DNA from 2 places in the Glutamicibacter sp. AOP12-B1-11 genome. Region 2 is predicted to be linked to the other one. Evidence: predicted binding sites of a transcription regulator. Region 2 holds the regulator's gene; the other holds the start of a gene.
The links. The regulator HrcA, encoded in region 2, represses chaperone genes, less so after heat shock. The targets are predictions, from matches to a motif close to TTNGCACTCGNNNNNNNCGAGTGCNAA.
Positions count from the first base shown of each region.

Region 1: the regulator HrcA is predicted to act here: its motif matches at 1,723-1,749, upstream of groL (chaperonin GroEL).

Region 1 covers NZ_JBQSYL010000015.1:90,261-102,222, forward strand. Annotated here, with positions in the region: gene groL (chaperonin GroEL) at 1-1,522, opposite strand, end outside; gene ACT3UQ_RS10800 (LytR C-terminal domain-containing protein) at 1,812-2,414, opposite strand; gene ACT3UQ_RS10805 (DUF3263 domain-containing protein) at 2,460-2,750, opposite strand; gene ACT3UQ_RS10810 (uracil-DNA glycosylase) at 2,905-3,678, shown strand; gene ACT3UQ_RS10815 (threonine/serine exporter family protein) at 3,675-5,345, opposite strand; gene ACT3UQ_RS10820 (Atu2307/SP_0267 family LLM class monooxygenase) at 5,544-6,599, shown strand; tRNA gene ACT3UQ_RS10825 (tRNA-Val) at 6,676-6,752, opposite strand; gene ACT3UQ_RS10830 (GNAT family N-acetyltransferase) at 7,156-7,722, shown strand; gene ACT3UQ_RS10835 (hypothetical protein) at 7,724-8,650, opposite strand; gene ACT3UQ_RS10840 (HsdM family class I SAM-dependent methyltransferase) at 8,653-10,305, opposite strand; gene ACT3UQ_RS10845 (DUF808 domain-containing protein) at 10,459-11,391, opposite strand; tRNA gene ACT3UQ_RS10850 (tRNA-Thr) at 11,618-11,691, opposite strand; gene ACT3UQ_RS10855 (DsbA family protein) at 11,853-11,962, opposite strand, start outside.
Region 2 covers NZ_JBQSYL010000002.1:170,384-179,593, forward strand. Annotated here, with positions in the region: gene lepA (translation elongation factor 4) at 1-1,006, shown strand, start outside; gene hemW (radical SAM family heme chaperone HemW) at 1,007-2,236, shown strand; gene ACT3UQ_RS01940 (DUF4870 domain-containing protein) at 2,254-2,655, opposite strand; gene ACT3UQ_RS01945 (DUF3097 domain-containing protein) at 2,747-3,616, opposite strand; gene hrcA (heat-inducible transcriptional repressor HrcA) at 3,742-4,755, shown strand; gene dnaJ (molecular chaperone DnaJ) at 4,807-5,931, shown strand; gene ACT3UQ_RS01960 (16S rRNA (uracil(1498)-N(3))-methyltransferase) at 5,934-6,707, shown strand; gene ACT3UQ_RS01965 (GerMN domain-containing protein) at 6,789-7,601, opposite strand; gene ACT3UQ_RS01970 (PhoH family protein) at 8,000-9,028, shown strand; gene ybeY (rRNA maturation RNase YbeY) at 9,025-9,210, shown strand, end outside.

The DNA of each region.
Region 1 (11,962 bases), on a different contig from region 2:
TAGATGCAGCGTTCTGCAGGGCCGAACGAGTCACCTTCACTGGGTCATTGACGCCGGCTTCCAGCAGGTCAACGTACTGACCGGTGGCAGCGTTCAGGCCGTGGCCAGCTGGCAGGCCCTTGACCTTGTCGGCGACTACGCCTGGCTCCATGCCGGCGTTCAGTGCGATCTGCTTCAGTGGTGCTTCGATGCCAACACGAACAATGTTCGCGCCGGTGGCTTCGTCGCCTTCCAACTCAAGCTTGGCGAATGCTGCGGCGCCTGCCTGAATCAGAGCCACGCCACCACCGGCGACGATGCCCTCTTCAACAGCTGCCTTAGCGTTACGCACAGCATCTTCGATGCGGTGCTTGCGCTCCTTGAGCTCCACCTCGGTTGCGGCGCCGGCCTTCAGCACAGCGACACCACCGGAAAGCTTTGCGTGGCGCTCCTGCAGCTTCTCGCGGTCGTAGTCCGAATCGGTGTTCTTGATTTCGGCTGCGATCTGCGCCTTGCGGCCCTCGATAGCGTCGGCGTCGCCGCCGCCTTCAACGATGGTGGTCTCGTCCTTGGTGATAACGACCTTGCGGGCGGTACCCAGAACTTCGAGGCCAACGGTGTCCAACGACAGGCCGATTTCCTCGGAAACAACCTGGCCACCGGTCAGCAGTGCGATGTCGGTCAGCATTGCCTTGCGACGATCGCCGAAGCCTGGAGCCTTGACGGCTACAGACTTGAACAGGCCACGGATCTTGTTCAGGATCAGGGTGGCCAGTGCTTCGCCCTCTACGTCTTCGGCGATGATCAGCAGCGACTTGTTCGACTGCATGACCTTCTCCAGCAAGGAAACCATATCCTTGACCGAGGAGATCTTCGAGTTGACGATCAGGATGTAAGGGTCTTCCAGCACGGTCTCCTGACGCTCAGCGTCGGTGACGAAATATGCGGAAATGTAGCCCTTGTCGAAGCGCATGCCCTCGGCCAGCTCCAGCTCAAGGCCGAAGGTGTTGGACTCTTCTACGGTGATAACGCCCTGCTCGCCAACCTTGTCCAGTGCTTCGGCGATCAGTGCGCCGATTTCTGGATCGCCAGCGGAGATCGAAGCGGTAGCAGCGATCTGCTCCTTGGATTCGATCTTCTTAGCAGCGGTGAACAGCTCGGCGGTGACGGCTTCTACAGCCTTGTCGATGCCGCGGCGTAGCGCGATTGGGTCGGCGCCGGCAGCAACGTTGCGCAGGCCTTCCTTGACCAGAGCCTGAGCGAGCACGGTAGCGGTGGTGGTACCGTCACCGGCGACGTCGTCAGTCTTCTTGGCAACTTCCTTGACGAGCTCGGCACCGATCTTCTCGTATGGATCCTCGAGCTCGATTTCCTTGGCGATGGACACACCGTCGTTGGTGATAGTGGGTGCGCCCCACTTCTTCTCCAAAACAACGTTGCGGCCGCGTGGGCCCAAGGTCACCTTAACGGCGTCCGCCAGAATGTTCAGGCCGCGCTCAAGTCCGCGGCGTGCTTCCTCGTCAAATGCAATCATCTTGGCCATAGTGGCTTTCGGTCCTTTCGGGGACGATTTTGCGAAAATGCAACCGACAGACAGCGCCCGCGACGGACGAGCACACCGTTGCCGGCATCGGGCCGACAATTCGGATTAGCTCTCGCTATCTGAGGTATTCTTCACGCTCCGTGCGTTGAGCAACCGCCGAGACGAAAGGGTTCGATTCTAAAACGAACAACCGATCGGCATTAGCAGTCGTAACGCATGAGTGCTAATACAAATATTGGCACTCTCGCATGGCGAGTGCAAGCTGATCGGCTGTGAGCGAAGCTAATTATTACTTCGAGTTCAACGTATCGTCAGCGCCAAGGACGACCGAAACTCGGTTGGGGATGTTCCGGGTCTGCAGAACCTCATCGATGTTCAAGACTTCGGCGGCTTTTTCCGCGGTGGTCCGGTAGGCCTCGGACATGTAATACACCGTCGAGGTCTCGGCGTCTCGGGTCCAATTATCCGTCACGATATTCGTGAAATCAGCCTCGGCAAGCAATTCTTCGCCTGCCCCTGCAGCTCCTGCAATACTTGCGCCGTTGTACACGCCGATGAGTTGTCCGTACAACACGTCAGCGTCATCGATGGTGCTAGACGGAGTTGCGCTTTCGGATGCGGCTTCGCTTTGGTCAGAAGAGCCTTCGCTCTCCGCCGGTGCCGAGGTTTGCCTCGGTTCGGACCCTGCTAGACGATCGGCAACGCCTGGACCAAAGAAGAATCCGGCACCACCAATCAACAACACCGCAATCGCGGACAGAACTACCCAACGAAGCTTGCTGTCCTTGCCCTTGGTGGCGGCAGACTGCGCCCAGCCGTGGGCATGATGCGACCCAACGCGGGTACTAAACTCCGGAACGCGATCGAATTCGTCACGTGGGTAGTTGGTCATTCTTGTCCTTGCTCGAGGTCTGGCTGGCCGAGGCCGGCTATGAACTTAGCGTTCCCCGCCGACGGTACCGCTCACACGACGCTTAGTAGATCGAAGTCTACGCAACCGCTTTACCAGCATTGGGTCATAGGCCATCGCCGCATCCGTGTCGATCAGCTGGTTGAGTAGCTGATAGTAGTTTGTCGGCGAGATAGAGAACTGCTTGGTAATAGCTTGTTCCTTGGCTCCGGCATACTTCCACCACAGCTTCTCCATGTTCAAGATCTGTTGCGAACGCTCATCCAGCTCGGAATCGGGGTTCATCACGAAATCCACTAAAACCTCATTGCCAGCCATACGTTCACCTCATCCTAGAACTTCGAAAAGTCGGGTTTATTCATGCATATTTATCCACGCGTGGTGGACACACCACCGATATTCTAACCAATCAACCAACGCCGTGCCGTGTAACGCGGCACAACCGCGCCGGAAAACCGGCAGAATGATTGCCATGAACAACGAGCAGCCCGCCCTTTTCGACGCTCCCGAGCCTACCGCGCCGCCGGCATATTCCACCGAAGACTTCCCCTTCTTCTTTGGTGCAAAATCGCTGGCAAGTCGCGGGTTTATCGCCGCGGATTGGGTTTCCACTTTGGAACCGCTCGATGGCGTGTTGCAGGAAATCGCACGTAAGTTGGCGGCACGCTCACAGGCTGGCGAGCAGATACTCCCGGCTCCAGAGGTGATGTTGCGCGCACTATCGCTACCCGTAGCCGAGATCAAAGTCCTGATCATGGGTCAAGACCCCTATCCGACGCCCGGACAGGCGAATGGCTTGGCCTTCGCCGCAGCGAAGAACGTGCGCCCCCTGCCGCGTAGCTTGCGCAACATTTACAAGGAGCTGTTCGTAGATCTTGGCGTGCCCGAAGCTGGGCATCCAGACCTCGGCGCCTGGCATGAGCAAGGGGTCATGCTGCTCAATCAGGTTCTCTCTGTGACTGCGTCTAACGCCGGCAGTCACCAGAAGCTTGGCTGGGCACCGGTAATTGAAGCGATTATCGCTACGCTCAATGCCCGCAAGGTGCCGGTGGTGGCTGTTCTGTGGGGTGCCCACGCACAGAAGCTTGGTACCCTGATGAACAATATGCCCCAGCTTCGCAGCGCTCATCCTTCCCCGTTGTCCGCTTCACGTGGATTCTTTGGGTCAAAGCATTTTTCGCAAATCAATAGGCGCCTGGCCGAAATCGGCCAGGCGCCTATTGAATGGAAACTGCCGGCCGGCTAGCGGCGGCGGATGCGTCGGCGTTCGCGCCGTGCGTTGGAGGCCAGCGGACGGCACAGTGTGTCGCCGAAGACCACACCACCGGCGATGGACAGCATGATTGCAAACGCGTTGAACATTTCCACCAGGCCGGCGAACATTTCATCCACCTCGAAAACGATGCCGTACATGGCCCGGAAGATCATCAGGCCAGGCAGCATGAACATGACCGCGGGGGCTGCGATCACCAGCTGAGGTGAATTCAGCTTGTCCGCCAGGAAGCGCGCAGCGAAGCCAATGGCCGTGGACACCACCGCTGGCGTTGCCCGAGCGCCAAGCCCGACCTGCTCCGCCAAGAGCAGCACCAGATAGCCGCCGACCGCGATCAACGCGGTAGGCAGCAACAAGCGCTGTGCGGTCTGCTCGGTGACCGAACCGGCCAGAATGGCGACTGCTACCAAGGCGATCAGCATCCATGTCGGATAATCGGTGGCGACGATTTTATGGACATCCACCTTGTCCCCGCCCAATACGGATGAAACCACCAACGCCGCGGAGATCCCGGAAAGTATTGCCGTATAGGTCAACCCAGCGGAAAATAGACGTCCGACCGCGGTGACCGGGAAGCCATTGATTGCGTCTTGCAGCGCCGAAACAAATCTGCCAGAAGGCAGCAGAAGCAAGATGCCACCAGAGACTACCAACGCCGGATCCAATGGTGCGTGGACCTGATGGCTAAGCAAGGCTATTCCGGTGACGGTAAAAGTCGAGGTCGCCACGGTGAAGAACTCTGGGACCCGCCATCGGGATCCATACCGGCCTATCTGCGAGATCAGCCAGGACGAAGCCATCGCGACGAGTGCACCGAGCCATGAACCGCCGATGAACAGGACGAAGGCGGCGGCGAAAACCGATTGGCCAACCGCAACGAACCAACGCGGGAAAGGCTTCGGCTTCCGTGTGATCCTTTTAAGCCGCTTGGCAGATTCGGTCCGCGAAACACCGCCAGCGATGATGTCCGAAACCAGCTCGTGCACCATCACCATGCCCGCGTAGTTCGTAGTGTACGAACGCACCACGCGCAGGATAGAGTAGCTCTCAGCTTCTGGCGGGCTGTAGTTCAGGTGCAACGATTGATTGGTGATATCCACGTCTAGGTGGCTAAGCCCTAGGGCTGCGGTCACCGCGATGATGCTGGTTTCCACTTCCAAAGCACCAGCCCCATAGCGAATCAGCGTTTCGCCAAGGTCCAGCGCAAACTCCATGGTTCGCCGCGCCGAAGCATCTTGATCGACGTTGACCCTAGGGTTCGCGTAGGGGGTGCCGCGCAATCGGTCAACGACCTTCAGCGCCTCAGTCGGCGGCGTATCCGAGATCCACATTTTTGCCAGCAAACGGCGAGCCACCGGGTTGGCCCGTGTAGGCATCAGTGTAATGCCGTCATCAGAGGTGTAGACCTGGCCGGTACGCGACTCGATATCCGCCACGTCCGCTGACGCAACGCTCGCACTTACCGCGGTATTTAGCGGTAGCTCGGAGGCCATGGTCGTCTCAAAAGACGCCGTCTCGGGAAGGTGCCCCATGTTGATTTCACTCGTCGAAATACGAGGTAGCGACCCGGCCAATGGCGAAGGATCTTCTCCTGGATTTTTCGAATCCGCGTGCTTCTCACCATGGTCTTGCTGCGCCACGAATCACTCCCCCTAGGCTCTTGTTCTATTCGTCATCCTCACGATACAACCACGGCAAGTAAAGCGGGAGAATGGAATCAAAATAGGCCGAGTATCCCTGAACACATCTGGCATTTTTGCTGTCGGAAATAAATTTATCGGTGGACTGGTTACCCACTTAGATGCAATTGCATGGAAATCTAAGAGAAGAGGATCATTGTGAGTTCCATCGGTCAAACAAGCCTCCGGCCTGAAATTGGTGTTGAAACTTTCGGGGATCTCTCCGAAGACCAGCAGGGCAAGCAGTTATCGCACGCTCAGGTTATTCGCAACGTCATCGTCGAAGGGCAGAAGGCCGAAGAAGTTGGCCTTGATTTCTTCGGCGTTGGTGAACATCACCGAGACGATTATGCTGTATCGTCGCCGGAAATAATTCTCGCGGCGCTGGCGCAAGTCACCGACAAGATCCGCCTCGGTACCGCGGTAACGGTGCTCTCCAGCGATGACCCGGTTCGGGTGTACGAGCGCTTCGCAACGCTCGATGCCATCGCGCAGGGACGTGCCGAAATTATCGCCGGACGCGGATCCTTCATCGAGTCCTTCCCGTTGTTTGGGCTCAACCTCGAGGACTATGAGTCTCTCTTCGAAGAAAAACTCGATCTCCTGGCTAAGGTCCGATCCGGAGAGCCCGTGACCTGGTCTGGAGAACACCGCGGCGCTTTGAACAGCCAACAGCTGTACCCGCTATTGGAAAACGATGCGCTCACCACTTGGGTGGGCGTCGGCGGCAGCCCGCAGTCGGTACTTCGCGCCGCTCGCCACGGCCTTCCACTCTTTCTCGCAATCATTGGCGGCCAGCCATCAGCCTTCGAGCAGCTAGTTCAGCTTTACCACCGCGCGTTGAAAGAGCTGGGCAAGCAACCTCAAAAGGTGGGTGCGCACTTCCACGGATTGGTTGCACCGACCGATGCGGAAGCTCTCGAACTGTTGTGGCCGCACTATCAGCGCACCATGAATCGCTTGGGCGCCGAACGCGGTTGGCCGCCGGTTAGCAAAATGCGCTTGGAGGCCGCTATGGGGCCTGAAGGTTCCATGATGGCCGGTAGTCCGCAGACCGTCGCCACCAAGATGGCGAAGGTCACCAGAAGCCTCGGACTAGGTCGAGTAGACATCAAATATTCGGCAGGCTCTTTGCCACACGAGACCATGCTCGAGAGCATCGAGCTGCTTGGCAACGAAGTCAAACCGCTGGTTCACGAGTTACTCGCCAAATAACCACCGGCAACGCGCGATCCACTAAAAGCAGTTAAATAAAGAGAAAACCACCGCCGGCGGTGGTTTTCTCTTTATTTGGTGGATCTTACTGGACTCGAACCAGCGACCTTTCGCGTGTGAGGCGAACGCTCTAACCAACTGAGCTAAAGATCCATCTTTGCGTCAACCTCCCGGTCAAGCACCTAAACGATCTTAGCGGTCTTTGCCTTGGCCGCAAAATCGGCGCCAGCTGCCCCACAGCTAGCGGCTACGTCGCCCATCACGCCACCGTCCTAGGGCAGGAGCTCAAGAGAAAAGCCGACTACGGCAGACCTAAAATAATAGTGCCTTTCGTTTATCTAGATTTCACTTTATTGCCCCTATTTTCTCTTGCTAACGAGCAGAGATTGAATGCATAATTTTTTTAGTTCCTCGAGCTCATACTGGGCCCTGCAAGGACGTTGCCGTAAGCCACCGGCTGCGGCCCCCTGAAGGCCAACGAAACCCATTGCTCTGCGTCCCACACAACAGCAATAGCCAGATAGTTCGTTCGTCTTAGCATTTAGGACGGTTCCCAGTGCGCCCTACCCTTCGCTATGCCCTGTCATCAACAGCTCCTGCTGGTGCCGCACGCACCGAGATGGCGACTTTGTATCCGGAAATTGATGATCGATGGAATCAAAAAATTGACCGCGCACGTTGTGTGGTCAGCGTCCGTGACTCAGGTGTTCTGGTCGCAGCCGGAGTCGTGCACGACGCGGTGCTGGCTCCAACTAGCGCCATGGGCGCGCTTGAATTAGGTTGCATGGCGGTCCGCCCGGAATATCGGTGCCAAGGCATACGCCAGCAAGTGACAGACCTACGCCTGGAGTATGTGCTGCAGGCAGGCTGCATACCCATCACCGTCATCGATTCGGCAAATCCCAGCTCCTGGGCAGCCTACGAACGCTCCGAGCGATGGGAACGCGAACGAACTTTCGAATCCGACGGGCGGACCAAGTACATTTATCGCGCCACTGCTCTCGCATCGGATTGGTTGTCTCCCCCACCGCAGCGTGACATCGCCTCCAGCACACTGGCTGGCCACTCGGTTCGACCTTTGCCGAGCTCTTGGCATTCGCCACAAGTTCACACAACCAGATGAGCTAAAAGAGCGCTTCTTGTAGCTCATCGACGAGCTCATGCCCTGGCACTGGCACGACCTCACCGGCTCGGCGAGCGCGCGCCGACTCATGCAAGTCGATCGGAGTAACTTTCAACACCGAGTCAACCATGGCATTTAGGAACTGAGCGGTGCCGACATCTTCGGGCACCGGGTGGTGCACCGCCTTGACCTCTGGCTGCTCGGCACTGTCATCCCAGTCCACAAGCAAAAGTCCGGTCGCTGTATAGCCAAAGCCATCGCCGAAATCGCGCAGCTTGCGGATCATGTCCACGGTACGTCGGAAAGCTGCCGGTTCGGTTTCTAAAATGGTGGCGCGTTGCACGAAGTAGAAGCCGACGGCTGCCAGCGGGTAGCGGGCACGCAGGTTGGCCGCGTCCCCGTAGGCTTCTTCGTACCGATTGGACAGGTTCTTGCCGAAGGAAGAAGTCATTGCCTTGGTGCTTAATAGCAACTCCGGTCCCGTGGACCAGTGGGTCATCACCACGTCGGTCTGCTTCATGTAGGCGCGGCCCAGAATCCTGGCGTCGGTGCTTCCGGCCTTGCCGGCCAGGATTGCTTCATGCAGCTCGTCGGAGAGCCGTTCGGGGAGCTTGCGCAGCAATTCGAGGATGTCCGAAGACAACACCCGTGGCGCTTCCGCGCGCGGCCAGACGAGGTCTGCGTCGAACCCCGCCCGGCGGAGTTCATGGGCTAGCCAAGCGTCGACGCCCTGGGCAAAACGACCGGAACGGGTCGCGGCCTTAGAACGCACCGGAATGCTTAGCAACCGCTCGAGAACGTCGAAAGAAGGGTTGAACTCCTCGGTGACGGCGCCGTTAAGGATCCACGGCGAATCTTTGAGCGCAGATATCAACGTCGCGTCGTATTCGGCGAAGGCCAGGGATTTCTCGACTGTGCCTGATCCCACGATTAGTTCTCCACTGCCTTAGCTCGGGACTTGCGTCGTTCCAGCATGTCTTGGCGTGCGCCGCGTAGCGCACCGATCGCGGCAGCGTCTAGCTCCAGCATCATTCCCAACACTATTTCGTCTACCAGCTCCGTAGCTTCTTGCTTACGGCCATGCAGCAGATGTTCGCGGACCTCGTTTTTGATGGATCGCAGCGGTATTGCATGCTCGGCGACCAACTGGGTTGAGGGCACTGGAAGCTTATCCGCCTCGCCGGGTTCCAGCTTCAAGATGCCTCCCCCGTAGGAGCGTCCCACCATTTCGGCACCCAGCATAGTCAAGGTATTAAGCGAAGCCAGAGGCAGCAGCTCACGTCCCAGCTCACGCACATCGGCCCCGAGGTATACCCCATGGATTGAATTGATGTGATGCACACCTGCATGGTTAGTCGTCAGCCGGGGAGTGTCAGCATTCATATAGGTCATGAACAGATCAGGCACCGACAACAACGGGACCCGCCACCAGGGAGTACGCATCCGGCACTTATAGGCTTGGTCCACCGACTCCAGCTCGCCGCGGCCAATTAAGCGCTCTCCCGCGGTGGAGGCGCCACCCTGGGGCCGGAACATCAAGGTCGCCAAGCCGTGCTCCCCGAGTCGCTGCCATTGCTTAGCGTCTAGTTCCAAGCCGCGAAGATGCCTAGAACCGGGAGGCGATATTTCCACCAGGTCGCTCGCGTCCAAACCTAATTCCTCGGCCCGCGCCGGGCTGAGCGTAAACCATTTATTGTTGCCGGTCACCGCGCCCAGCGAGGTCTCTCCCCAGCCCTGCAGATCAATAAACCCGCCGGTAGCATGCGCCTGGTTGAGTATCCCCTGAGCTTCAAAAGTCACCAAGGACCCGGTCCAACGGTCACTTGGACGCTTCGGAGTGTGGATTGCTCCCTCGCCGAGTCCAATCAGATCCTTGGCATTACGAAATTGGTGCAGGCTGAAGGAGTCGCTGGAACCGGTCTGATAACCCTCCGCAAGCAACAGCACCACTTCTTCCTGCGCGTCGACGAATAGCCGCTGTTCGAAGACCGCGAGATGCACCTTGGCGAAACGTTCAAGCAGCATTGCACGCACGGGCCCCGCATAGTTCACGAACATCAGCTCTGCCGGGAGCACTAGGGCCAGACGACCGCCGACCTTCAGGAAGCTGGTGGCGTGCACGACGAAGGCCGCCCACACGGAGGCAAGCTCGTTCAGCTCGACTCCGGAGCGCCGTGCGGCTTCGCGCGAGATCTTGCGCTGGGCTCCGCGGTGCAGCTGATAACGCACGTACGGGGGGTTGCCAATCACCGCATCCATATCCGCGGTGCCTGGGATATCAAAGAAATTTGCGTGCTGGATCCTAGCCTGTGCGCCTTGTTCCGCGAGGATTGCGCGTGCCGCCAGCACCGAAGGCTCGTGAAGCTCCACCCCGAATAATTCGCTGGCGCCGCGCCCATCGTTGGTGACTTGGGCAGCGGTCGCCAAGAATTGGGCTTCGCCACATGAGGGTTCAAGCACACGACGACCCTGCTCGCCTAGCGCCCACTCGGTCATGAACCGGGCTACCGGCTCGGGGGTGAAGTAGGCGCCCCGCTCATGCCGAGCGGCGCTCCCTACAATATTTATCTTGCTCTTCAACACACATCGATCTTTCCATGGCCACCAGACGTTTTGGCAGGGCCAAGACGATCGCCGCACACCGTGCGAAACACCGGCAGACTTCGCGACTGGCAGGTTTTACGGCGGGGCAAGTTTCTTATCTGCCTATTCTACGTGGCCGGCCTGCAAAGCTCGTTAGTGCTTGGCACGCAGCTTGTTGATGCCCACGACAGCGGCGGCAACCACGCAACCAATCAAGAATCCGGCGATGCAAGAAAAGGCGGTATTCGTCACCCAGCCCAAGATCGCCCCGGCCGAACCGGTAGCCTCGTGCACCAGCAGTTCCATATGATGCACAAAACCGTAGGGGGCGTGCCAGCCCAGCTCGTCCATCCCGACCAGAATTAGGTGGCCACCGACCCAGAGCATCGCCACCACACCTACCTTGCCGAGGATCGACATCACGATCGGCATGGCCTTGACCAGGCCACGGCCAACCTTCTGCGACAGCTTGGATGCCTTCTGCGCCATGTGCAGTCCAATGTCATCCATCTTCACGATCAGCCCCACCGCACCATAGACCACCACGGTCATCAGGATAGCGATCACAATCAGGATTAGCGCGCGATTCAAGAATGGTTCGTGGGACACTTCGTTCAGCGAGATGACCATGATCTCCGCTGAGAGCACGAGGTCTGTCCGCACCGCCGCGCCGATGATCGCTTTTTCGTTGCGCACTCCCTCCTTGCCGCCCGGTGTGTGGTGCTTGACCACGCCCATCGCTTCAAGCAGCTTTTCGGCCCCTTCAAAAACAAGATAGGCACCTCCGAGCATCAGGATCGGGGTGAGCGCCCACGGAGCGAACTGCGAAAGGATCAGAGCCACCGGAAGGATGAACAGCATCTTGTTCCGGATTGACCCAACGGCGATCTTCCAAATGATCGGAAGCTCCCGCTTGGGCGATAGCCCGGCCACGTATTGCGGGGTGACAGCCGCATCGTCGATGACGACTCCAAGCGACTTGGTGCTTGCCTTCGCAGCTCCCATAGCGATGTCGTCGAGTGACGCCGCCGTGACCTTTACGAGGGCTGCGACGTCATCCAGAAGAGCCACGAGTCCACCGGCCATGCCAAAACTCCTTGAGATATTGTTCGGTCGTTTTGGTGCCACCGTACAGGCGCCAGAATCGACAAGGAAATACACCTGAAGTTTAGCGCCCTGAGTTGCCCAGAAACTGTGAGACACCAAAAGAATGCGGATTTTTCGGGGCAAGCCACGGTCGATCCGCAGATGCGGTTGGGAAATAAAAGACCCTCGCCGAGGTTCAAGCTTGAACATCGGCGAGGGTCATCCGAGCCCCCTATCGGATTCGAACCGATGACCTACGCTTTACAAGAGCGTTGCTCTGGCCAGCTGAGCTAAGGAGGCGTACTGCATAAGAATATCCGAAGACTGCGCCCGACTGCGAATCGAGACTTTGGCGGCGTTAACCACCCGTGGGGAGCGCACCGCTAGCGATGCACTCCCCACGGGAATCGTGTCAGAGCGGCAGAAAATTATCGACCGCAGTTCACGCAGCTTTAGGCAGTCTAGGCGTTGGCCTTGATGGCCGCCTCAACTGCTTCGACAAAGTCCTGATTGGCAAGGTCCATAACCTCGCCCTGGATGAAGATGCTCGGAGTGCCCAAGACACCGTCGT
Region 2 (9,210 bases):
CCAGTCCAAGGTCGGAGACACTGTCACCAATAGCCTGAAGCCTGCCGCTGAGTCCCTCGGCGGATACGAAGATCCGAAGCCGATGGTGTTCTCGGGACTTTACCCGATGGACGGTACTGATTACCCGGCGCTGCGCGATGCTTTGGATAAGCTTCAGCTCAACGACGCCGCCCTGGTGTACGAGCCGGAGACTTCCGTCGCTTTGGGCTTCGGGTTCCGCGTTGGCTTCTTGGGGCTCTTGCACCTGGAAATCACCCGTGAGCGTTTGGAGGCCGAGTTCAACCTCGACCTGATTTCTACCGCTCCGAACGTGGTCTATGAGGTCATGGGCGAAGACAAGCAGTTGACCACCGTGACCAACCCCTCGGAGTTCCCCGAAGGCAAGATCCTCGAGGTTCACGAACCACTGGTCTCGGCAACTATTCTCGCTCCATCCGAATTCATCGGCTCGGTCATGGAATTGTGCCAGGGACGTCGCGGCACCTTGCGCGGTATGGATTACCTCAGCGAAGAACGCGTAGAAATGCGCTACACGCTGCCGCTGGCCGAGATCGTTTTCGATTTCTTCGACCATCTGAAGTCACGTACGCGTGGTTACGCATCCTTGGACTGGAAGGCCGACGGAAGTCAGGTTGCAGACCTGGTCAAGGTCGATATTCTACTGCAGGGTGAGCAGGTGGACGCGTTTAGCGCGATCACCCACCGCGACAAGGCGTACTCATACGGCGTGATGATGACCGGCAAGCTGCGTGAACTGATTCCACGCCAGCAGTTCGAGGTGCCGATTCAGGCTGCCATCGGTTCGCGCATCATCGCCCGCGAGTCCATTCGCGCCATCCGCAAGGATGTGCTGGCCAAGTGCTATGGCGGCGATATCAGCCGCAAGCGCAAGCTGCTGGAAAAGCAGAAGGCCGGTAAGAAGCGAATGAAGATGGTCGGCCGCGTGGAGGTTCCCCAGGAAGCCTTCATCGCCGCGTTGTCCACCGGCGAAGAGAAAAAGAAGTAAATGCCCTCAGTTTTGCCTGATGGCGATCCGGCTCCGGCCGATGGTCTGCTCCCCGCATTGTGTTCACACAATGCGCAGGAGCGGACCATGTCCTTTTATGTACATATTCCGTTCTGCACGGTGCGCTGCGGATACTGCGACTTCAACACCTACACCGCAAAGGAACTTGGTTCCGGGGCGAGCCAAGCCAGCTATGCGGCCACCGTCAGCCAGGAAATCAGCTTCGCTCGCCAAGTGATGGACAAGTCCGGCTTGCCGCATCGTGAAATTGAAACCGTGTTCTTCGGTGGCGGCACCCCGACCCTGCTGCCGGCCAGCGACCTGGTGTCGGTGCTGGCACGCATCAACAGCGAATTCGGGCTAAAGCCCGGAGCCGAGATCACGACCGAGGCGAACCCGGACTCGGTGACCCGTGAGAGCCTGCAAGAGCTCAAGGACGGCGGGTTCACCCGCGTGTCCTTTGGCATGCAGTCGGCGGTGCCACATGTGCTGGCGGTGCTGGAGCGAACCCACGATCCCAAGGGCGTGCCGCAGGTGGTCCGGTGGGCTCGCGAAGTCGGACTCGAGGTGAGCGTCGATCTGATTTATGGGACTCCGGGGGAGTCCTTGGAGGATTGGCGCACCAGCGTGGAAGCGGCCCTGAGCTACGAGCCGGATCATATTTCGGCCTACGCGCTGATTATCGAAGAGGGCACCAAGCTCGCGGCGCAGATTCGCCGCGGACAGGTGCCGAACATCGACGACGACGATCATGCCGAAAAGTATCAGCTGGCCGATGAAATGTTCGCGGCCGCTGGCTTCCACTGGTACGAAGTCAGCAATTGGGCCAAGGGCGAAGGGCATGCTTGTCGGCATAACGTCGCTTACTGGCAAGGCGGAGACTGGTGGGGCGCCGGACCGGGGGCCCACTCGCATGTTGGTGGCCTGCGCTGGTGGAATGTGAAGCATCCTTCGGCCTACCAGCAGCGGATCGACGGCGGGATTTCCCCGGGCCACGGCCGCGAGTTCCCCGATGCCGAGGCAGTCAAGCTGGAGCGCACGATGCTGCTGACCCGGTTGGGCAGCGGCATGCCGATCGCCGAATTGGATGAGCATGGCCGTCGGGCAGTTGCCGGACTCATCGCCGACGAGCTGATCGAACCGCAGTCGGCCTTCGCCGGAACTATCGTGTTAACGCAACGCGGTCGGCTCTTGGCCGACCTTGTAGTGCGGGAACTGTTGGACTTCTAAAGTTTCAGCAAGGATTATTACTTCATTAGCCGCAGGTTGAATGCGTAGCGGTATGGGCGTCCCTTGTTAGCCTGGATGGCTGCACGGGCGCCCATCAGCGTCATATAGACCCAGAGCGCCACGGTGGCTACCGCGAACGCCCAGCCAAACCCGGGAATCAGGGTGAGCACGTTCAGCACGATGGCCAAAATGGTCAGCGGAAACGTGAAGTTGAAGGCTTCTTTTGACTCCTGCGAGGTAAAAGGTCCGCGGTCGCGGTACACGGCGAAGATGATGGCCGCGGGAATGCATCCTAGTACCGCGCCGAAATGCGACATCATGGCCCATTGGCGATCCTCGGAAGGAGTCAAGGGCAAAGCCGAGACCTTGGAACCTTCGAAACGTGAATTTTCCGGCGGTACGGTCTTGCGTGCAGTCACGTGGCGCTTCCTTGTTTAGCAGTGGGTGGTCGATCTGATTCTATCGAGGATCTAGCGACGTAGAGGACAACCCGCCCTAAAAATCCAACTATTAGTCAATCGTTAGGAAACCGTAATCTTCGCTGGTTAGAAAATCGATGAGCTCCTCGACCTTACCCAGCAGCTGCGGTTCAAGCTGTGCGTAGTGGTCAACTCGGGAAAGGATGCGCTGCCAACCCAGCCCGATGTCCTCGGCAGTTGAATGCGGCCAGCCGAACGCGCGTAATATTCCGGTTTTCCAATCGGTTCCACGGGGGATCACCGGCCACTTCTCAATATTAAGTGCTGCCGGCTTCACCGCCTGCCACACATCGACATACGGGTGACCAAGAATCAGGACATGATTCGCCGCACCGGGGACCGCCATCGCTTCCTTCACGATACGTTCTTCCTTGGTGCCCGCAATCAGGTGGTCAACCAAGATTCCCAGGCGCCGTTCGGGCGAGGGGTTGAAAGCGCGAATGGCCCCGGCTAGATCGTCGACACCATGCAGGGGCTCCACGACGATGCCTTCCACGCGCAGGTCATGGCCCCAGACCTTCTCCACCAGTTCGGCATCGTGCTTGCCTTCGACCCAGATCCGGCTGGCGCGTGCCTCGCGGGCCTTCAAACCGGTGACCGCCCGGGAACCGGAAGCTGAAACCATGGTCTTTGGCGCCAATGCCTTGGCTTGTGGCTCAACGATCTCCACCGGCTCGCCTTCGAGCAGGAAGCCGAAGCCCGCTTGGAAAGAGCGGGTCTTGCCCCGCCGGTCTTCTAAAACGATCACCCGCATTCCTCCGGACTTCTCGGTACGCACCACTTCGCCGACCCAACCGCTGTCCACGTCTTCGAGTAGTAGGCCCATTGATATCGGAACTTGACGCAGTTTTTTCGGTGCAGGTGCACTGAGGTCGTGGGCTCCCCAGGAGTAATTGGTCACGTACTGCCTTTCGCTGTGATCGAATACGCTCGAAATCCAATGCTAGCAACCGATGTAGGTATTAGACTTGGCACTTGATAGGTTAGAGTGCCAAATCCTTGCCGGAGTTCATAGGAGGTGTTGACGTGAGCGAGTTTCGACGTCTGGACGTTTTACGCGCCATTGTGGAGGACTACGTCCAGTCGCATGAACCGGTAGGTTCAAAGGCTTTGCTTGATCGGCATAACCTGGGAGTTTCTGCTGCCACGATTCGCAATGATATGGCCTTGCTGGAAGAAGAGGGGCTCATCGCTGCCCCGCACACCTCCTCGGGAAGAATACCCACGGAAAAAGGCTATCGCCGATTCGTTGACCAGATCGGCGAGCTTAAGCCGTTGTCTCGGGCGGAGCGCGAGGCCATCAACAAAATCTTGGATAATTCCCAGGATTTAGATGAAGTCTTGCATAGCACCGTGCGCTTGCTGGCACGTTTGACGAATCAGGTGGCGTTGATCCAGGTGCCGCACTATGACACCGCATCGCTGCGCAATCTGGACCTAGTCGGACTTGGCTCATCCCAGGTATTGATGGTCATGATTGCCTCCAATGGCACCGTCGACCAGCGGATGATCGGCACTTCCAGGGCGTATAGCGACGACGAACTGCAGGGTATGAAGCAAGGCGTGCTCAAGGCCTTTGGCGGTCGGCAGTTGGCAGATCTCGTAGGTTCGCTGACCACCGAATCAATTCCGCTCCAGCTTCTGGAAGATACGCTGTTCATGACGGTGCTCGGTTCCTTGCAGGAGATGGCACGTGCGGCTAACACCCAGCGCATCGTGATGGCGGGGACCGCGAACCTTGCCCGTTCGGTGGGAGATTTCCCGCTGACGCTCACCCCGGTGCTCGAAGCGCTTGAAGAGCAGGTGGTGCTGCTGAAGCTGTTCTCCGAGTTGGAAGCGGACTCTCGGGGCGTGGCGGTAGCCATTGGCACCGAGCACCATTACGGGCAGCTTTCCGACGCAACGGTCATCGCGACAACCTATGGCTCGGACACCAGGAACAAGCTTGGAGTGCTCGGTCCGACGCGGATGAATTATCCAACCTCCATGTCTTCGGTCCGGGCGGTTGCCCGTTACCTGTCAAAGATTTTGACGAACTAGTTTCGTCAGCAACAACGTTTTATATTTTTACGAAAGGACACGGCGAATATCGTGAGCTCGCATTACGAGACGCTGGGTGTTGCCCAGGACGCGACCCCGCAGGAAATCAAGAGCGCCTACCGCAAGCTGGCGCGCAAGCTGCACCCCGATGTCAACCCAGGCGAGGGGGCAGCCGAGCAGTTCAAGCTCGTCACACGAGCCTACGAAGTCCTTTCCGACGAAAAGAAGCGCGCCAACTTCGACGCCACCGGCGACCTGAACGGCAACGGCCAGCAGGGATTCGGCGGCGGAGGCCAGAACTTCGGTGGCTTCGGCGACATCTTCGAACAGTTCTTCGGCGGCGGGCAAGCCCAAGGGCCGGCCTCGCGCACGCAGGCCGGCCGCGACGCGCTGATCACCATCACCATCGATTTGGTCGACGCTGTCAAGGGCACCGTATACCCGCTCGAGATGGAAACGGCCGTCACCTGCAAGGTCTGTGAAGGCTCTTGCTGCCGGCCCGGCACCAGCCCGGTTACCTGCGAAACCTGCCGCGGTGCGGGCCAGATCCAGCGTCCGGTGCGTTCCTTCCTCGGCCAGATGATGACCGTGGAAACTTGCCCGGCCTGCCGTGGCTTTGGCACGACCATTCCGGATCCATGCAATGAATGCAATGGCGAGGGACGCGTGCGCGAGCACGTCTCGAAGTCGCTGAACATTCCGGCCGGTGTCGATGCCGGCACTCGTATCCAGCTGCGCGGACAGGGCGAAGCCGGTCCCGGCGGTGGCCCGAACGGAAACCTCTTCGTCGAAATCGACGTACGCCGCCACAAGGTCTTCGAACGCGCGCAGACCGACTTGCACGCGAAGATGGCCATCCCAATGACCGGCGCCGCCCTCGGTTGCGAGCTGAAGCTGGAAACCTTCGATGGTGAACAGCAGATCACCGTGGAATCGGGCGCCCAGGACGGGGACACCATCACTCTGCCAGGGCTGGGTGTGCCGCGCCTGCGCGGTGGCAAGCGTGGCGACATCGTGGTGCACCTGCAGGTGGAGACTCCGACGAAGCTGGACGCCGCACAGCGTGAGCTGCTCGAGCAGCTGGCGGCATTGCGTGGCGAAGAGATGACCGCCGGCCGCGTCGAACAGTCCGGTGGAATGTTCTCGCGACTGCGTGACAAGTTGAACCAACGCTGAGCATGAGCAATCACAGCTTCGTGATCGACGCTCAGCAAGCAGCTGAGGCCATGGTGGGGGACAGCTTGGAGCTCACCGGGCCCGAGGCCCACCATGCGGTTGCGGTCAAGCGTGTGGCGCCCGGCGAGGAGCTGGACTTGCTCGACGGCACCGGGCTCCGGTTGCGAGTCAAGGTCAGTGCCGCGGCCAAGGACCTGCTCAGCGTGACCGTGGTGGAACGCATCGAAGAAGCGCCGCCGGTCCACCCGGTCGGCCTGGTGCAGGCGCTGGCCAAGGGCGACCGGGATCTACAGGCCGTGGAATCGGCGGTGGAACTGGGAATTTTCACGGTCCGCCCCTGGCAGGCCGATCGATCGATTGTGCGTTGGAATGGGCCGAAGGCCGAAAAGGCCTTAGCTAAATGGCGTTCGCAGGTGCGTTCGGCACAGAAGCAGTCACGCCGCGCCTTCGAACCAAAGGTCTTGGACCCGCTCGGGTCCAAGGCTCTGGCCGGACAGATCGCGCAGCTTGCTGCCCAGGGCGAGCTGGTTCTGATCCTGCATGAATCAGCTAAATGCTCGGTGGCCGAGGAAACCCGGTCGTGGCTCGATTCGGCCCCGGCACATGCGGGGGTGACGTTGGTAGTGGGCCCCGAAGGCGGGATCAGCGACGCGGAGCTCGATCAGTTTGTCGGCGCTGGTGCCAAGGCCGCGCTCTTAGGCGAGCACGTGCTGCGTGCTTCGACGGCCGGGCCGGCAGCCCTCGTTCTGGTTCGGCATCTGCTCGGAGAACTGTAGCCGCCGAAAGGTTCAGCAATTAAGAAGTTCCGTAGGCCGACGGCCTGCGGAACTTTTCAATTGGTAGCGAATATTCGCAGCCTATTTAATGGTGAACTCGCTGGATACCGAGGCGATCTTTTCTTCGGATCCGGATTCCCTGCCCCAGAAGGTGAGTTTGTAGGCGCCTACGCTCAGCTGCTTGGTGAAATCAAAGGAGCCATCGGGATTGACCTTATCTTCCGGGATTGGCTCCTCGGCGGTGAGCACGGTGAGCTTTCCCGACTTGTCCTTGCTCTCCAAGCTGTAATAGATGCCGTCGCTGAACTTCGAGGCGCGAGCATTGAACTGGATCTGACCGGCCTTGCGGGTCGACCCGTATTGCGGGTCGATAATCCAAATCGGGGCCATGAATGAGGCATCGCGGTCGTAGGAGTCCGCCAGTCGCAAGTCGCCGAAGACCGTGGCGTTGGCCCGGCCGTCAACCAGAATTCTCACTTTCGGTGGCAGCGAGCCAACGAGGAGGCCTGCATTGGACGCGGCGGCGGTGGCGGTGAACACCAGCTGCTGAATTGTGCGTTCGGAAAGGCCACGATCAAGCTTTGCGCTGAAGACCTTCTCCGGTAGGTCCAGGGTGATCACATTGTCCTGGTTCATGGACACGCCAACTTCACCCGAAGGCTTCAGATGCGTGTACCACTCGGCATTGGCCGGCTTTTCGTTGAGCAGGTAGGAGATTGAATCGCCGATCGGCTCGCCAGTGGCGTTTTTTGTGGCGTACTCGCGGTAGAGGAAAACCCCGAGGTCCATATTTTCAAGCCAGTAGATCGGGAGCCTGTCGATCGGGGAATGGTGCTCCACCGAATCGTTGGCAGGAGGCAGTCCCACGGTACCCGCGGCAGTACTGATCGGCATTTCGTGGGATTCTTCGCGCGAGGCAAGACCGCAGCCAGCTGCTACGACGAGAGTTAAACAGACTCCGGTGACGGTTACCCGCTTGGAGATCAACCTCGTAATTCTTCCTTGCACTACTTACCAATCCGTTGATTATTCACTTGACACCTTGCTGTAAACCAGCTCTGGCGCTCAAATAGTTTGGCACATGATGGCGCCCGGGATCGACAAAAAGGAGTCTAACGAAGGATTCGTAACCAAATCTATACCTTTACCACCACAGATGCTTTAGAATCACTTCAGATTTTTGTGCTCTAGCTACCTGCGAAATTATCCCCTAAGCGTGCTGAACTAGATAGACTGTAGGGGACAAGAACAATAATCATTGCCAAGCTCAGCAAAGGGGCACTAAGCACTGCATGCAGGTTGAACAGAACAAGATGCCGGTCGAATCCGGCCCCGCGTCATTGACGATCACCTTCGACACTCCCGAACTCATGGTTGCCACGCTGGGTCCAAGCGATGAATTGTTGCGCATTCTGACCGGCGCCTACCCGCTGGTGCAGTTTCGCCCCAATGGCGCTTCCTTGACCCTGGTTGGCGAGCCCGTGCAGGTGCGCAAGGCTCAGCGTGTGACCGAAGAGGCCCGTGCACTTGCCAGCCGCGGCTCCCGGATGAGCGCAGACACCATTGAGCAGATCATCAAGATGCTCTCCGCCGGTGGTGCCGATGCGCCCACCGACGTCCTCGGGCTGAAGATTCTCTCCGGACGGGGACGCGCGATCCGGCCGAAAACGCTGAATCAGAAAAGCTATGTCGACGCCATCGAAGACAACACGGTGACCTTCGGCGTGGGTCCTGCCGGTACCGGCAAAACTTTCCTGGCCATGGCTATGGCCGTGGCAGCCTTGCAGGCGAAAGAAGTCAGCCGCATCATCTTGACTCGTCCCGCCGTAGAAGCCGGGGAGAAACTGGGCTTTTTGCCCGGAAGCCTCACGGAGAAAATCGATCCCTATCTGCGTCCGCTCTATGATGCGCTGCACGACATGATCGACCCGGAGACCATTCCACGGTTGCTGGAGGCAGGCACCATCGAGGTCGCTCCCTTGGCGTACATGCGCGGGCGCACCTTGAACGATGCCTTCGTGATTCTCGACGAAGCGCAGAACACCACCAGCGAACAAATGAAAATGTTCCTCACTCGTTTGGGCTTCGGCTCCAAGATGGTCATCACCGGCGATGTCACTCAGGTGGATCTGCCCGGTAACTCGGTCTCCGGGCTTCGCATGGTGATCGACGTGTTGGCGGGTATCGACGACATCGCCCTGTGCCGGCTGGATGCCGGCGACGTGGTGCGCCACCGCCTCATTGCAGATATCGTCACGGCGTACGATCGCTGGGACACCCAACAGCGCAAAGCACAATCCCGGGGACGGCACAAGTCATGAGCGTCGAAGTAAATAACGAAACAGACTACGAAGTGGATCTGCAGGACGTGCAGAAACTCGCTGACTCGATCACCCAGGCGATGTTCATTCACCCGGAAACGGAAGTTTCCGTCGTCTTCATCGACGAAGAGGCCATGAGCGAATTGCATGTGGAGTGGATGGACCTGGAAGGTCCCACCGAT